One region of the Rothia koreensis genome, then DNA from elsewhere that is predicted to be linked to it. Evidence: riboswitches for the same ligand, from Rfam matches in the RefSeq annotation. Region 1 holds a riboswitch; the other holds the start of a gene.

What was found. Region 1 has a riboswitch for thiamine pyrophosphate ahead of ACTSLZ_RS01350 (3-oxoacyl-ACP reductase). Riboswitches for the same ligand answer to the same signal wherever they lie in the genome.
Positions count from the first base shown of each region.
Region 2: it holds a riboswitch for thiamine pyrophosphate, as region 1 does, so the genes downstream of both, ACTSLZ_RS12270 (ECF transporter S component) here and ACTSLZ_RS01350 (3-oxoacyl-ACP reductase) in region 1, are expected to answer to the same signal.

Region 1 covers NZ_CP197643.1:305,631-309,022, forward strand. Annotated here, with positions in the region: gene ACTSLZ_RS01345 (LLM class flavin-dependent oxidoreductase) at 1-613, opposite strand, end outside; partial or broken gene ACTSLZ_RS01350 (3-oxoacyl-ACP reductase) at 610-1,393, opposite strand; TPP riboswitch at 1,473-1,568, opposite strand; gene efeB (iron uptake transporter deferrochelatase/peroxidase subunit) at 1,584-2,948, opposite strand; gene ACTSLZ_RS01360 (imelysin family protein) at 2,964-3,392, opposite strand, start outside; gene ACTSLZ_RS01365 (imelysin family protein) at 3,386-3,392, opposite strand, start outside.
Region 2 covers NZ_CP197643.1:2,756,776-2,760,167, reverse strand. Annotated here, with positions in the region: gene ACTSLZ_RS12290 (Na+/H+ antiporter subunit E) at 1-331, shown strand, start outside; gene ACTSLZ_RS12285 (monovalent cation/H+ antiporter complex subunit F) at 328-720, shown strand; gene ACTSLZ_RS12280 (cation:proton antiporter) at 721-1,194, shown strand; gene ACTSLZ_RS12275 (DUF4235 domain-containing protein) at 1,358-1,630, opposite strand; TPP riboswitch at 1,771-1,870, shown strand; gene ACTSLZ_RS12270 (ECF transporter S component) at 1,928-2,587, shown strand; gene ACTSLZ_RS12265 (ABC transporter ATP-binding protein) at 2,584-3,392, shown strand, end outside.

The DNA of each region.
Region 1 (3,392 bases):
CGTTGAGCGGACCGGCCACCGAAAAATGCTCGCCCGCGTGATCGACGCTCCGGATCATGGTCGAGTCCGCATAGCGTCCCTCACGGTCGGCAAGGATGGACTCCCGCGGCCACGAATCCCACAGGGCCTGGACGGCGTCGACGAACTCCTCGGCCCGACCGTAGCGTTCCTCATGCCCGGGCAGGGACTGGCCACCGTAGTTGCGGGCTTCGGCGTCGAACATGGACGTCACGACGTTCCAACCAACCCGCCCACCGCTGATGTGGTCGAGACTCGCAAGGATCCTGGCCGCGTGGAACGGCGTCCAGAACGAGCTGGACACCGTGCTGACGAGGCCGATTCTCGACGTCGCCCGCGCCATCGCGGACAGGCAGGTGAGCGGCTCCAGAAACCACGCGGGAGAGTCCTCGAGTCCGCCGGGGCTCAAGGACTGCCCGTCGGCGAAGAAGACCGCGTCGAGCTTGCCGCGTTCGGCCACTCTCGCGAGTTCCTCGTAATAGGCGATGTCCCCGAGCCTGTCGACCGAGGAGCCCGGGGCGCGCCAGGCCGCGTTGTGATGCCCGCAGCCGTAGATGAACAGATTGATGTGTGCTTGCTTTTTCCGGTCGCTCATCCTTTGACCAGCCCTCCGTCGACGATCAGGTTCTGACCGGTCACCGCACGTGCCCACGGGGATGCGAAGAACAGGACGGCGTCGGCCAGTTCGTCCGGAGTGGTGACGGAGCACAGGGGCGTGCCTTCGGCGATCGCGTCGAAGACTTCGGCCGGCGTCGCCGAACTCGCGTCGGTCTCCCGCAGCAGACCGCCCGAGACCATGTTGACGGTGATGCCCTCCGGCCCCAGGTCATGCGAGAAGGTCCTGGTCAGGGACAACAATGCGGCCTTGGCGGCCGTGTAGTCGTGGTACGGGACCACGGGGTTCTGAAAAAGGTTCGTACCGATGTTCACGATGCGCCCGAATCCCCGTTCGGCCATCCCCGGCCGGAGCGCCTGGATCATCGCGAGCGGCCCGTGGAGGGACCCGTCGAGTTGCGTCCGAAATTCCTCGGCGGAGATGTCTGCGGCCTTCGGCCGGGCCTCGCCGTTGAAGCTGAAATCCACCAGGGCGTTGTTCACCAGCGTGGTCGGGGCGGCGCCGAAGAGTTCGGAGGACGACGCCGCAAACTCCTGGATGCTCTCCCGGTCGCGGATGTCCAGGTGCGCGCACCGGGCCCGGTCGGGGTAGTCGTCGACGATGCGCTGGGCATCGTCCTGACTGCGGTGATACCCGATCACCACCCGGGCGCCTTCCCCGAGGAACGCTCGGCTGATGCTCGCCCCCCAGGCCCCGTGCGCCGCCGGTCACGACGACGATGTGCTCGTTCAGGGGAATCGCGGTGCGTGCTTCTGTCATGGTCTCTGCCTCTCTGCCGAGGCGAAGGCACCCCAAAGAGCGAAGCCTCCCTCGACGAGAGCGGAGGTGCGCGGGTGCGCGAGCGCTCTGCGGACATTCCCTTCGCCAGTGCTAACTGCATCAGGTTCGACGGGTCTCATCTCAGCCTCCCTCGGAGGCACCCCGTGTCGCGCGTCTCATCGTAGCACCGCTAGTCGAACAGGCGCTGGCCCACCAGGGCGTCCCCTTCCCGAATGCCCGGCGGTACCGCGAAGAGGGCCGAGGCCTGGTGCTGGAGGTACTCCGTGAGGGCGTCCTTCTCGGTCATCTTCTTCAAGACCGGGTAGAAGCCCGTCCGCGGATCGCGCACGAATGCGACGAAGAACATCCCGGCGTCCAGACGGCCAAGCGAGTCGTTGCCGTCGGTGTAGTTGTAACTGCGGCGGAGCATCCGGACGCCCTGGTTGTTGTCGGCACCGACCACCGCCACATGCGAGTCGGCAGGAATAGCGGTGCCGCCGTCTCGGCCGGGAGCGGCGAAGTCGGGGCGGGCGAATTCGTCCGAGTCCTGTGGGTCGGAAACCGACAAGGGCGCACCGTGGTACTTGTCCCGACCGATCACCTCCTGCTGTTCGGAGAGTCGGACACGATCCCAGACCTCCAGGTGCATGTGGATCTTGCGCGCGACGACGTAGGTCCCGCCGTTCAGCCACGAGGCCGCGGCGTCGTCCTCCGGCTGGACCCACACGTGGCGGCGAAGCAGCTCGGCGTCGTCCTCCGCCTTGAGGTTTGCGGTTCCGTCCTTGAAACCGAGAAGATTTCGCGGGGTCCGCTGCTCCTTCGACGTCGACGAGCTGCGTCCGTATCCGATCTGGCCCCACTTGAGTGTCGCGGACCCGAAGGCGATGCGGGTCAGGTTTCGAACCGCGTGGACGCAGACCTGGGGGTCGTTCGAGCAGGTTTGGATCAGGATGTCCCCGTCGCTGGCCGCCGCCCGCAGGGCCTCGTTCGCGAATTTGGGAACGCCGTCGGCCAGGACCCGCGGCATTCTGTCCTTGAGGCCGAAACGGTCGCCGCCGTGCTCGTCCACGAACAGGGAACGCCCGAACCCGAAGGTGATGGTCAACCCGCTCGGCGGATACCCCCACACCTCGCCGGTGTCGGACGGCGGCAGCTCGACGTCGTTCTCAGCGCCTCCCACCGGTTCGCCCGCAACCATCTTCTCCGCGGCGGACGTCCATGCGGTGAGCAGTCGGCGGAGCCCGTCCCGATTGCGGGTCGTGACCGTGTAGGCGACCGTATACATGGTGTCCTGCGCGGGAGTCAGGATTCCTTGTTGGACCTCCCCACGGAAGGGGTACCGGAGTTCGTCCGGGCTGGAGGCCGCGGCGGCGTCGAGCCCCCTCCGGCGCCCCAGGACCTCGCCGCCGAAGCCCGAGACGCCCATGAGACCCGCGACGCCGGCCGCGCCGACCAGCCTGCGCCGGGTGAACCCCCGGTCCCGCCCGCCGGCCGACACGGCCTCATCCCCTGTCACGGCCTTGATCCCGTTCCCGGCATGCTCGTGTGCTGACATCGTCGCGGTCGTGTCCTAGTGGAGGACCGTTCCGGCGATCTTCGACAGCGGCTCGCTCAGAGCGTTGACCGCATCGGAGAACTTGCGCTGCGTCTCGGTGTAGGCGGAGGCATCTGGCGCCTCCCCGGCGTCTTTCTGGACCGCGGCGACCAGGGAGTAGTCCCGGAAGGTTTCCGTGCCGTCGTCGGTCCTGCCCGAGACCTGCTCCTCGATCAGGGCCTTCACGGTCTCGAGATTCGATTCGATCGACTCCGCCGGGGCGGGGTCCTTCTTCCGCACCAAATCAGCCACGTTGCCGTAGGCGACCTCGGCCCCCTCGACGTTGGCCCTGAAGTCGTACATGTCGGTGTGGGAGAAGGTCTCTTCCTCGCCGACGATCTTGGACTTCGCGACCTCCTCCAACAACGACGACGCCCCGGTCGCCACGTCCGCCAGCTTCAGTTC
Region 2 (3,392 bases), 460 kb from region 1:
CCACGCGAGTTTCGAGATCCTCTGGTTCACCGTCCGACCCCAAGGAGCTCCACATTCGGCCGTGGTATCGGTGCGACTTCGTATCAACAGCGACCTGCTCATCACCGTGGTCGGTCACATCGTCTCCCTGATCCCAGGCTCCTTGGTGGTCGAGGTCGATCGGAGAACCGCGACCATTTACTTCCACGTCATCGACGTCAACGACGAAGCGGACGTCCGCAAGTTTCAGGACGGAGTGCGGAAGATCGAGGACCTGGTGATTCGCGTGATGGGGACCAAGGAAAGCCATCGCGCCCTGAAAGCCGGCCAGCTGGGGGAGGGAACATCGTGAATATCGTCATGATCGTCTGCGGTGTGCTGCTCGTTCTGGCCGCCATCGGAACCATTGTCCGCCTGGCCAAGGGGCCGTCTCTGTTGGATCGTGTGATCGCCTCCGACGTCCTGCTGGCCATCGTCGGCGCAGGACTCGTCGTGGACATGGTGTACAGGGACAGTTACGAGAACGTCACCATGCTGATCGTGATCTCGCTCGTCGGATTCCTGGGTTCCGTGACGGTCGCGCGCTTTGCCAACAACAAGCGCGAACGCAAGGACCAGCGCGAAAAGCCCGAGTCCTCGGCGGCGACCACCTCGCCCGAGCGTCCGTACGGGCACGGACGATCCCGCAAATCTGGCAAGACCGTCGGTTCGACGCCGACGGCACGGCGGGGTGATCGGTAGATGGACCTCGTACTCGATACGGTGACCGGTATTTGCCTCATCGGCGGGTGCCTGATGTCGCTGGGTGCGGCCGTCGGCATCGTACGGTTCCCGGACGTGCTCTCGCGTCTCCACCCGGGAGCCAAGCCCCAGGTCTTCGGCTTGTTCCTGCTCCTGATTGCGCTCGGCATCGCTTCGCGGTCCTGGGCACTGGTCCCGGCGCTCATTCTCGCCTGGACCCTCCAGATTCTCGCCGTGCCCGTTTCCTCGCACATGGTCGGTCGGTCCGGTTTCCGCAACCGGCACTTCACCGCCTCGGCCCTGACCGTCAATGAACTGGCCGACCTCGTGGAGCAAATGAACCGCGAGGAGGAACAGGAAGAAGCGCCTGTGCAGGCGACGGACGAGCCCAAGGACATCGACGCCGAAGCCGCCGGTCTCGAGAAGGACGGTCAGGAGCGGCCGGCCAAGGGGCCGGACGGCCACGACCAGTGACGCAGCTCAGCCTCGCCGGCCGGCGCTTCGTGCGGCGCCGGGAGCAGCGGCCGAACGCAACGGTGCCGGTCGTCGTTCGCAGCGGGAACCACGTCCCGCCGCAGAACGACGATCGGCACCGTATGGGCTCATCGCCCGCGCACGCAGGCAACCTCCGGGCGAGTCAGACCTCGGCCTGGCCGCCCGTCTCGATCTCTTCCTTGTGTTCCAGCCTGTTGGCCAGGCGAGTAACACTGAGTTTGATCAGGGTCGCCACGACGCCGCTGATCGCGGTCCAGATGACGATGTCTCGCACGCTCTCCTCGGGATCAGGGTTGTTCGACGGCGGTTCATTGCCCGTGACCTTCTTCCACCCGAGAGTCATGACCTTGTTGGCGGCAAAGACTCCCGCCAAGGAAGCCACCGTGGAACCGATCTTGATTGCGGGGTTGCTCATGCATCTCTCCTCTTCATTCGCACCGGCGGTGCGGCCGGTCACGTACAGCTTCTTACAGCCTAATCGCACTGGTTTGCCTTTGTCCGCAACGGCCTGGAGATTCACCCGAAGTGAAACGATCGGTTAGACTGGGCGGCGTTCACGAACGACAGGGGAGCCTCGAACGAGGCTGAGAGTGCGAAAGCAGACCCTCGACCTGATGCGGTTAGCACCGACGTAGGGAGTCGAGATCTCGGGCGTACCCGAATGAAGAACGGCGTGCGACCTCCCCTCCTGATTTGTACAGGAGGAAGACCGATGAACACCACACCCTCATCCGAATCCCTGGACCGGGGTCCTGCTCGAAACGGTGCGGCCCCACATCGACGGCGAGCATCGTGGCGCGTGATCGACATGGTCATCGCATCCGTTCTGGCGGTGGTCTGCGGCGTCATCTTCTGGATCTGGTCCAATGCCGTCTCACCGGCCACGCAGACAGCGACCGTCGGATTTCCGCCCTTGTCGGGCCTGATCGGCGGTGGCTGGCTCATTGCCGGCGTCGTCGGCGGACTCGTGATCAGGAAACCGGGCGCCGCGATCTACTGCGAAATGGTTGCTGCGGTGATTGAGGCCCTCCTCGGTACGCATTACAGCGCCGGGGTTCTTCTCTCGGGCGCGATCCAGGGAATCGGCGCCGAACTCGTGTTCGCCGCGTTGCTGTACCGTCGTTTCGGACTCCCCACGGCGCTTCTGTCCGGCGCAGTATCGGGATTGTTCATGGGGATCAGCGAAGTCTTCATGTACTACGCCTTCTGGGAACCCCGGTACCAGGTCGTCTACGTGGTGTGCGCCGTGGTCTCCGGGCTCCTTATCGCCGGTTTCCTCGCGTGGGCCCTGATGCGTGCCCTGATCTCGACCGGTGTTCTCGGCTCGGTCGCGGCAGGCCGCGATGCCCGACAGATGCGGCGGCGTGCGTGAGCGCCGGGGGCGCGTCCGTCAGCGCCCGAGGCTTCGGATGGCACCATGCTGGACGGGATGAGCCCGCGTTCCGCGACGTGGACCTGGACATCGCGCCCGGGCAGAAGGTTCTGCTGCTCGGTCCGTCCGGCGCGGGCAAATCTACCCTTCTCCACGCCTTGGCCGGTGTGCTCGAGGACGACGACGGCGAAGCCGCCCTCGGACGGGTGACCGTCAACGGCACGGACCCCCGGGACGCGAGAGCATCGGTCGGTCTGATGCAGCAGGACCCGGAATCCTCGATCGTTCTTTCTCGGGTCGGCGATGACCTCGCGTTCGGGCCGGAGAACCTCGGGGTGCCACGGGACGAGATCGTCGGGAGATGTCGGCGCGCCCTGCAATCGGTCGGACTCGATCTTCCGTGGGAGCATCCGACCTCGGCGCTGTCCGGAGGGCAGAAACAACGTCTTGGGCTGGCCGGGATCCTCGCAATGGAACCCGGTCTCTTGCTGCTCGACGAGCCGACCGCGAACCTCGACCCGGACGGCGTCGTGGAGGTCCGGGACGCCGTGGTCGCGGCCGCGGAGGAATACGGATCGACCCTGGTGGTCGTGGAGCACCGCGTGGCCGTGTGGGCCGACGTCGTCGACCGGATCATCGTGCTGTCGTCGAAGGGCGGGATCAGCCACGACGGCACTCCCGCCGAAGTTCTCGGACGGGCGCGCGAGGAGTTGCTCGACGCCGGCGTCTGGGTCCCCGACCACGTTCCGCGACGGCCCGTGGCGCCCGCGGCCGGCAACGTCCCGGTGGATCGGCAGGAGCCGCT